Regions from separate parts of the Micromonospora sp. WMMD1120 genome, predicted to be linked through region 2. Evidence: predicted binding sites of a transcription regulator. Region 2 holds the regulator's gene; each other region holds the start of a gene.
What was found. The regulator HrcA, encoded in region 2, represses chaperone genes, less so after heat shock. The targets are predictions, from matches to a motif close to GGTTNGCACNCTCNNNNNGAGNGTGCNAACC.
Positions count from the first base shown of each region.

Region 1 (3,253 bases), 570 kb from region 2:
CGCTGGCCGAGCGGGCTGATCCCTCCGCGTACGTAGCCGGTCGCCCGCTCGGCGACCACCCGGTCGGCCAGCGTCGCCCGCTTGCCACCGACCGCCGCCGCGAGCGCCTTGAGATCCAACTCGCCGGTCACCGGCACGACGGCCACTGTGAGCCCGCCGTCCACCTCGGTCACCAGCGTCTTGAACACGCGCTCCGGCGCGACACCGAGCGCGGCAGCCACCAACGCGCCGTAGTTCGGGGCGTCCGGCGACACCCGATACGGGTGGGTGCGGTGCGCGACGCCACGCTTGACCAACAGCGCCGTCGCCGGAGTGCCCTGTCCCGCCACGGGGACGACGCTAGTCCACCGGCCGACCGATCAGCACCGTCGGTGCGCCGTCGACCCGGGTGAGCACGAGGCTCGCCGCCGCGTCCCCGGCCAGCCGCAGGTCCCGCCGGAGCTGCTCAGGGACGAGCGCCGAGCCCCGCTTGAGGATCTCCACCCGGCCCACCCGGCGCTCCCGCAGCAGCGTCCGCAGTCGCTTGAGCGAGAACGGCAGCACGTCGGTGATCTCCAGGCAGCGCGCGAACGGGGTGCGCGTCGGCCGGTCGGCGTAGAGATAGGCGATGCTCGGATCGGCCAGTGTGGCGTCCAGCTCGGCGGCCAGTTCGGCGACGAGGTGCGCGCGCGCCACCGCCGGGTCCGGGTCGTAGAGGTAGCGGCGCGGCGGCCCGACCGGCGCCTCGGCGGCACCCGAGCCGGTGAGCTGGTGGATCTCCGTACGGTGCACGGTGGCGCGGCGGGGCACCTCGGCCAGCTCGCCGCACCAGAGCGCGGCCTCGACCAGGTCGCCGTCCACGGCCACCCACTCCGCCTCCGCGCCCGCCGGGATGAGCGCGTGGTCCAGGCCCGGCGCCACCTTCACCACAGTGTGCCGCACCCGCTCGGCCAACCCGGTGACGAAATCCCACGGCGGTGAGTAGGCGCGCGGGTCGAAGATCCGCCGTCCGGTGCCGCTGCTGCGCCGGGCCGGGTCGCAGAAGACCCCGTCGACTCCGGACACGTCGAACGTCGTGGCGTCCCCGCACTCCACGGTGAACAGCTCGGACAGCCCGGCCGCGGCCGCGTTGGCGGCGGCCATCTCCGCTGTCAGCGGGTCGGCCTCCACCCCGTACACCCGGATGCCGGCGCGGGCGGCGGCGAGCGCGTCCGCGCCGAGGCCGCAGCCGAGGTCGGCCAGGGTGCGCACCCCGGCCGCGGCCAGCCGGGCGGCCCGGCGGTCGGCGACCACCCGGCGGGTGGCCTGCTCCAGGCCGGGACGGGTGAGGAACATCCCGGCGGCGGCCGCACCGAACTTGCCGACCGCCCGGTGGCGCAGCTCCGCCTGGGTGAGCGCGGCGGCGGCCAGCGTCGGCGGCACCCCGGCCGCGCGCAGCGCCGACGCCGCGGTCAACGGATCGCCGCCGGCGAGCTCGCCCGCCGCGGCGAGCGCGGCCGATCCCGCAGGGGTACGCAGTGCCGCCAGCTGATCGAGATCCACCGGCCCATTGTCCGTGTCGATCGGGAAATCATGCCTGGCGGGGCGCGACGCGTTGGCACTCTCCTTGACGGAGTGCTAGCCACGGAATAACCTGCGATTAGCACTCTCGCCCTGAGGGTGCCAGCTTCCGGGTCTCGCGACCCGGGCGCGCACGCCAGGCGGACCGGCACCCGCGACGACGGCCCCGCCCGGTGGCATGAGGCAGATTGACGCTGGTCAGCCCCGCTGGCCAGCAACGAAACCAGTACCCCAGGAGGGTATGCCCGTGACTACCGCGACCAAGGTTGCGATCAAGCCGCTCGAGGACCGCATCGTGGTCCAGGCGAACGAGGCTGAGACCACCACGGCGTCGGGCATCGTGATCCCCGACACCGCCAAGGAGAAGCCGCAGGAGGGCACCGTCCTCGCTGTCGGCCCGGGGCGCGTCGACGACAACGGCAACCGGGTCCCGGTTGACGTCCAGGTCGGCGACACCGTCCTTTACTCGAAGTACGGCGGCACCGAGGTCAAGTACGCCGGCGAGGAGTACCTGGTGCTCTCCGCCCGCGACGTCCTCGCGGTCATCGAGAAGTAAGCAACCGATCAGTGCCATTGCCCCGGTCCGGCTCGCCGGGCCGGGGCAATGGCGTTCGAAGGGATACCCATGGCGAAGATCCTGAGCTTCTCGGACGACGCCCGGCACCTGCTGGAGCACGGTGTCAACGCCCTCGCTGACGCGGTCAAGGTCACCCTCGGCCCGCGCGGGCGCAACGTCGTCCTGGACAAGAAATTCGGTGCGCCGACGATCACCAACGATGGTGTGACCATCGCCAAGGAGATCGAGCTCACCAACCCGTACGAGAACCTTGGCGCGCAGTTGGTCAAGGAGGTGGCGACCAAGACCAACGACGTCGCCGGCGACGGGACCACCACCGCTACCGTGCTGGCCCAGGCGATGGTCCGCGAGGGTCTGCGCAACGTGACCGCCGGGACCAACCCGGCCGGGCTCAAGCGGGGCATCGACGCGGCGGCCGTCAAGGTCTCCGAGGCGCTGCTCGGCCGGGCCGTGGAGGTCACCGGCAAGGAGTCGATCGCGAACGTGGCGACGATCTCCGCGCAGGACGCCACGATCGGCGACCTGATCGCCGAGGCGATGGAGCGGGTCGGCCGCGACGGTGTCATCACCGTCGAGGAGGGCTCGATGCTCACCACCGAACTGGACGTGACCGAGGGTCTCCAGTTCGACAAGGGCTTCATCTCCCCGAACTTCGTCACCGACCTGGAGAGCCAGGAGTCCGTCCTCGAGGACGCGTACATCCTGGTCACCACCCAGAAGATCTCGGCGATCGAGGAGCTGCTGCCGCTGCTGGAGAAGGTCCTGCAGAACAGCAAGCCGCTGCTGATCATCGCCGAGGACGTGGACGGCCAGGCGCTCTCCACCCTGGTGGTCAACTCGCTGCGCAAGACCCTCAAGGTCTGCGCGGTCAAGGCCCCGGGCTTCGGTGACCGGCGCAAGGCGATGCTCCAGGACATCGCGATCTCCACTGGCGCCGAGCTGGTCGCCCCGGAGCTGGGCTTCAAGATCGACCAGGTCGGCCTGGAGGTGCTCGGCACCGCCCGGCGCGTCGTGGTCGACAAGGAGAACACCACGATCGTCGACGGCGGCGGCCAGAAGTCCGACGTCGCCGACCGGGTGGCCCAGATCCGCAAGGAGATCGAGGCCTCCGACTCCGACTGGGACCGGGAGAAGCTG
Region 1 covers NZ_JARUBO010000005.1:1,141,187-1,144,439, reverse strand. Annotated here, with positions in the region: gene ybaK (Cys-tRNA(Pro) deacylase) at 1-329, opposite strand, end outside; gene O7634_RS05395 (methyltransferase domain-containing protein) at 340-1,521, opposite strand; gene groES (co-chaperone GroES) at 1,781-2,095, shown strand; gene groL (chaperonin GroEL) at 2,165-3,253, shown strand, end outside.
Region 1: groES (co-chaperone GroES) is a predicted target of HrcA. The motif match lies at 1,617-1,647, and genes of this name have one in related genera.

Region 2 (3,253 bases):
GGCGAAGTCGCGCAGCATCTTCTCCTGGTCCGGGTCGAGCTTGGTCGGGGTGCGCACGTCCAGGTGCACGTAGAGGTCGCCGCGACCGGTGCCGCGCAGGTGCGGCACGCCCCGGGCGCGCAGCCGCAGCGTGCTGGCCGGCTGGGTGCCGGCCTTGACGTCGACGGTCTCCTCGCTGTCCAGCGTCTTGATGGTCAACCGGGTGCCGAGCGCCGCCGCCGTCATCGGGACCGTCACGCGGCAGTGCAGGTCGTCGCCCTTGCGGGAGTAGACGTCGTGCGGGCGCTCGTGGATCTCCACGTAGAGGTCGCCGGCGGTGCCGCCGCCGGGGCCCACCTCGCCCTGCTGGGCGAGCCGGATCCGCATGCCGTCCTCGACGCCGGCCGGGATCTTGACGGTCAGCGAGCGCCGGGTCCGCACCCGGCCGTCGCCGGCACAGGTGGGGCACGGGTGCGGGATGGTGGTGCCGTAGCCCTGGCACACGGTGCAGGGCCGGGCGGACACCACCTGGCCGAGGAAGGTGCGCTGGACCGACTGCACCTCACCGCGCCCGGCGCACGCCTCGCAGGTCGCCAGGTGCGTGCCGGCGGCTGTGCCGGCGCCGGAGCAGGTGGTGCAGAGCACCGCCGTGTCGACGGTGATCGGGGCCTCCACGCCGAAGGCCGTCTCGTGCAGGTCGAGTTCGAGCCGCAGGATCGCGTCGGCGCCCGGCCGGGTGCGCGGACGGGGACCACGGGCGTTGCCACCCGCACCGCCGAAGAAGGCGTCCATGATGTCCTGGAACCCGACGAACGGGCCCGCGCCGCTGGGGCCACCCGGGCCACCCGGACCGCCGCCGCCCGGAGCGAGCGGGTCGCCACCCAGGTCGACGATCTGCCGCTTGCGGTCGTCCGAAAGGACCTCGTACGCGGCGTTGATGTCCTTGAACTTCTCCTGTGCCTCCGGGTCCGGATTGACATCCGGGTGGAACTGGCGCGCCAACTTCCGGTAGGCGCGCTTGATCTCGTCATCGGAGGCTTCCCGGCTCACGCCGAGAATGCCGTAGTAGTCCCTGGCCACTGCGTTCCGTGTCCTCATGTTCGTCTCGCGTTGCGCCGCCGGCGGCCGCAGCCGGCCGTCGGCCCTGACTGGTCAGTTCTGGGCCAGCAGCTCGCCCACGTAGCGTGCCACGGCGCGCACCGTGGCGATGTTGCCGGGGTAGTCCATCCGGGTGGGCCCCAGCACTCCCAGACCGCCGACGATGGTGGTGCCCGGGCCGTACCCCGTGCTGACCACCGACGCCGCGCGCAGGTTGTCGAACTCGTTCTCGTCGCCGATCAACACCCGGGTCGTGCTCGGCTCGGTCTCGCCGATGAGTTTGAGCAGCACGACCTCCTCCTCCAGCGCCTCGAGGATCGGCCGGAGCGAGCCCTGGAAGTCGAGCAGGCCGCCCCGGGTGAGGTTGGCGGTGCCGGCCAGCGCGATGCGTTCCTCGTGTCGCTCGACGAGCGTCTCCAGCAGGACCGTGGAGAGCGTGGTCATCGCCGGGCGCAGCTCGCCCGGCGCCTCCTCGACGAGCGCCTGCACCAGCGGCGGCGTCTCGGACAGCCGGATGCCGGCGAGCTTCTCGTTGACCAGCCGACGGAGGTCGGTGACGTCGTCGGCGGGCACCGGCCCGGGCAACTCGACGAGCCGCTGCTCCACCCGCCCGGTATCGGCGATCATGACGAGCATCAGCCGGGTGGTGGAGATCGGCACCAGCTCCAGGTGCCGCACCGAGGAGCGGGCCAGCGACGGGTACTGCACGACGGCGACCTGCCGGGTCAGTTGGGCGAGCAGCCGGACCGTGCGGTGCACCACGTCGTCGAGGTCGACGGCGCCGACGAGGAAGCGCTCGATGGCCCGGCGCTCGGCCGGGCTGAGCGGCTTGACCCGGGACAACCGGTCGACGAAGAGGCGGTAGCCGCGGTCGGTGGGCACGCGGCCGGCGCTGGTGTGCGGCTGCCGGATGTAGCCCTCCTCCTCCAGCACCGCCATGTCGTTGCGGACCGTCGCCGGGGACACCCCGAGCTGGTGGCGCTCGACGAGCGCCTTGCTGCCGACCGGCTCCTGCGTGGAGACGTAGTCCTCGACGATGGCGCGGAGCACGGCGAGTTTCCGGTCGTCGAGACCCATCCTCCGCACCTCCTGTCGCACGTCGGCCGCCGGCCGCGTGGGCCGGCCGGGCCGTTCCTGGCACTCGACTGTAGCGAGTGCCAGTCTACGTCGGGGTACCCGCCAGCGCGATGATCAACGACAGTGGCCGGTGTCGAACTGGTGCCGCGTTGCCGCTGACCCCTACCGTGACAGCCATGACAGAACCTCCTCGCCCTCCCGGAGCCGGTGACCCCGGCCACAACCCTCCGGAGCCGACCTCGCCCGGCCCGTACTCGTCGGCCGAGCCACCCACCGCACCACTGTCCGGGGCACCCGACCCGGGCGGCTATCCCCCGGCCGGTGGCTATCCGCCGCCCACCGGTGACCAACCGCCGTCAGGCGGTTACCCCCCGCCCGGCGGTTACCCCCCGCCCGGCGGCTATCCCCCGCCCGGCGGCTATCCCCCGCCCGGCGGCTACCCACCACCCGGTGGGGCCTACGGCGCCCCCGGCGGCGGCTACGCCAGCAACGAGGACAAGACCTGGGCCCTCGTCGCGCACTTCGGCGGCGCGCTCGGCGCGCTGGTCAGCTTCGGTCCGCTGGGCTTCGTCGCCCCGCTCATCGCCTTCCTGGCCCGGGGCAACCAGTCGCCGACCGTCCGGGCGCACGCCGTGGCCGCGCTGAACTTCCAGATCCTCTGGTCGATCATCGCGTTCGTGCTGCTCTTCGTGAGCTGGTGCCTGCTCTTCCTGCCCAGCATCGCGGTCGTGGTGATCCAGATCCTGTTCGGGATCATCGCCGGCATGAAGGCCAACGAGGGCAGCGCCTACCGCTACCCGATGTCCACCACCTTCATCAAGTGAGCCCTGCCGGCCGCTCCCCCGGCCGGCACGGCTCACCGCCGCCCCGTCCGGGCCGCGGGACCGCTCAGGGCAGCAGGTCGCGCACCACAGCGTCGGCGAGCAGCCGGCCGCGCAGCGTGAGCACCGCCCGACCGGCCGCGTACCGGTCGGCGTCCAGCAGGCCGTCGGCCCGCGCCCGCTCGGCGCCGGCCCGGCCCGCGGCGTCGAGCACCGCCAGCGGCAGACCGCTGGCCAGCCGCAGCCGCAGCATCACGTCCTCCATGTGCGCCTCGTCG
Region 2 covers NZ_JARUBO010000005.1:574,919-578,171, forward strand. Annotated here, with positions in the region: gene dnaJ (molecular chaperone DnaJ) at 1-1,059, opposite strand, end outside; gene hrcA (heat-inducible transcriptional repressor HrcA) at 1,132-2,154, opposite strand; gene O7634_RS02775 (DUF4870 domain-containing protein) at 2,331-2,978, shown strand; gene hemW (radical SAM family heme chaperone HemW) at 3,043-3,253, opposite strand, start outside.

Region 3 (3,253 bases), 880 kb from region 2:
CCTCGGTGGCCGCGCCGACCTTGATGACCGCGACGCCGCCGGCCAGCTTGGCCAGCCGCTCCTGCAGCTTCTCGCGGTCGTAGTCGGAGTCGCTCTTGTCGATCTCGGCCCGGATCTGGTTGACCCGGCCCTGGATCTGCTCGGCGTCACCGGCACCGTCGACGATGGTGGTCTCGTCCTTGGTCACCACGACCTTGCGGGCGCGGCCCAGCATGTCGAGGCTGGCGGCGTCGAGCTTGAGGCCGACCTCCTCGCTGATGACCTGACCACCGGTGAGGATGGCGATGTCGGTCAGCATGGCCTTGCGGCGGTCACCGAAGCCCGGGGCCTTGACGGCGACCGACTTGAAGGTGCCCCGGACCTTGTTGACCACCAGGGTGGCGAGCGCCTCGCCCTCCAGGTCCTCGGCGATGATCAGCAGCGGCTTGCCCGACTGCATGACCTTCTCCAGGATCGGGAGCAGGTCCTTCACCGAGGAGATCTTGCTGTTCGCGATCAGGATGTACGGGTCGTCGAAGACGGCCTCCATACGCTCCGGGTCGGTCATGAAGTAGGCCGAGATGTAGCCCTTGTCGAAGCGCATGCCCTCGGTGAGCTCCAGCTCCAGCCCGAAGGTGTTGCTCTCCTCGACGGTGATGACGCCTTCCTTGCCGACCTTGTCCATCGCCTCGGCGATGATCTCGCCGACGGTGCTGTCACCAGCGGAGATGGAGGCGGTGGAGGCGATCTGCTCCTTGGTCTCGACGTCCTTGGCGAGCTTGGACAGCTCCTCCGAGACGCTCTCGACAGCGGTCTCGATGCCCCGCTTCAGGGCCATCGGGTTGGCGCCGGCGGCCACGTTGCGCAGGCCCTCGCGAACCAGGGCCTGGGCCAGGACGGTCGCCGTCGTCGTGCCGTCACCGGCGACGTCGTCGGTCTTCTTGGCGACCTCCTTGACCAGCTCAGCGCCGATCTTCTCGTACGGGTCCTCGAGCTCGATCTCCTTGGCGATGCTCACACCATCGTTGGTGATGGTGGGGGCACCCCACTTCTTCTCGAGCACGACGTTGCGGCCCTTGGGGCCGAGGGTCACCTTCACGGCGTCGGCGAGCTGGTTCATGCCCCGCTCGAGGCCGCGGCGCGCCTCTTCGTCGAACGCGATCATCTTGGCCATACGGCGTTGTCCTCCTGGACACTCACGGGCCACCCGAGATGTGTCCCCCGGATGGGCCGCCTGGTGTACGCACCTTGGGACGTCGCCACCTGGCGACGACGACGTCCTTCGGCCGGGCCGGATAGCCCGCGACGACCGGCCATGTGCCGCCCCGGCGTCTCCGCGCCGGCGCAACCTGGCCCCACCGTCCCGACCATTGGCACTCGCGGTGTGCGAGTGCCAATACCTTGTTTAGCACTCTCCCCTGCCGAGTGCAAGCACGATGGGGCCGCTCAGCCGAGTTCCGCCGCCAGTCCGGCGCTGTTCACCGGCCCCTCATGGGCGCGCTGCTCGACGTACGTCAGCAGCAGGCCGATCAACTGGGCGAGGTGGGCCGGAAGGGCCAGGACCGCGGTGATCCCGATCACCACCACCGCCCCGACGGCGCTGCCCGGCGACGCGAGCGGGTCGGTGCCGAACGCGGAGGTGCCGACCCCCTCCAGCGCACCCGGGATCAGGGTGCCGACGAGCACCGCCGCGGCCACCAGGGCCACCCGGCCGAGTAGCAGACCGAGCCGGTCGTGGAACATCCGGAACGAGCGGCCGATCGGGTTGTGGCGTTCGAAGAGGTAGACCGGGCCGGCCATGCTCAGCGCGAACAGCAGGTAGATGCCCGGCAGCACGCAGAAACAGAGACCGACCCCGATGAGCACGCTGATCAGCAGCGTCCAGCCCCACAGCCCGAGCGCGCGGCGCAGGCCGTACCGCAGCGCCGCCTCCAGGCCGGCCGGCTGGCCGGCCGCCTGCCGGGTGATCACCCAACTGCCGGCGGCCCACCCGACCGACTGCGCCAGGCCCACCAGCAGGCTGCCCCCGACGAGCACGACCAGGAGGCTGACCAGCTCGGCGAAGAAGTTGTCCGGCAGCGCCGTGCTCGTCTCGGCCTCGGCGGCCCAGGTGGCGGAGGGGTCCACCCCGAGACTGACCACCGACAGCACCGCCGCCGGCAGCACCTGCGTGAGCAGCGCGATGGGCACCAACTGCCGCCAGCCCCGACGCAGTGCCCCGCCGCACCTGGCGAACCAGCCGCCGACGCCGGCGCCGGGCGGAGTGACCAGGGCGTCGTTCGGATCGAGCCCGTGGCCGGGCGGGTACCACCCGACCGGCGGCCCCGGATACCACTGCTGCCCGCCGTACGGACCGACGCCGGGCGGATAGCCCCCGGTGGGCGGAAACGTCCAGCCCTGTTGCGGTGGCGCGGCCGGCCCGCCCGGACCCCAGCCGGGCGGCGGGCCGACAGGCCCGGTCTGACCCGGCGACGGCTCGGGCGTGGGCGGGACGCCGGGCGCCGTTTCGGCACCGCCGGCGGGCGGGATCGGGTCGGGTCGGCCCGGCTCCCCCGGCCCGGAGGATGCGGTGGGCGGGGGCGGCTGGTCGGTCATGAACGCTCCTCAGCATCGGCTGGAACGGTTCACGATCCTCCCGGCTGCGCGGTCCTGCCGCAGCCCCGCCCCGGGGCCGATCGACCGGGAGGCTCAGCCGATGACGCGGACGTGCTCCGCCTGGGGACCCTTCTGGCCCTGGGCGACCTCGAACTCCACCCGCTGACCGTCCTCCAGCGACTTGTAGCCGTCCATCTCGATCGCGGAGAAGTGGACGAACACGTCCTGACCGCCGTCGACGGCGATGAAGCCGTAGCCCTTCTCGGCGTTGAACCACTTCACGGTGCCCTGTGCCACGGTGCTTCCCTCACTTCGCACTGTGTTGCCTGATCCGGCGCACGGCGCGGCCGGACGCCCCCGACAACCGCCTCAGCGATCGATGACCGCCATTGAAGCGGGTGACGGAAATCGCACGCTACACGAGGAGAGACAGCGGCGCACGGTCACAAATCAGGCATATTTCTTGGCCAACCATTCGGGTTTTCGATCTACCAGACCCCGCGTGTGCCACCTGGTGCAGGAGGCGACACGGTTCCGGCCACCGGACGACGGCCGGGCACATCTCGGCGGACCCCGACCGGCCGCTGTGGTAGGCATGCGGACATGACCACCGACACCGGCTCGACCGCCCTGCGACACGCGCGGATCCGCCGGGTCCGGCCGGAGGACGCCGCCCGGA
Region 3 covers NZ_JARUBO010000005.1:1,453,582-1,456,834, forward strand. Annotated here, with positions in the region: gene groL (chaperonin GroEL) at 1-1,153, opposite strand, end outside; gene O7634_RS06925 (hypothetical protein) at 1,426-2,574, opposite strand; gene O7634_RS06930 (cold-shock protein) at 2,668-2,871, opposite strand; gene O7634_RS06935 (GNAT family N-acetyltransferase) at 3,178-3,253, shown strand, end outside.
Region 3: groL (chaperonin GroEL) is a predicted target of HrcA. The motif match lies at 1,348-1,378, and genes of this name have one in related genera.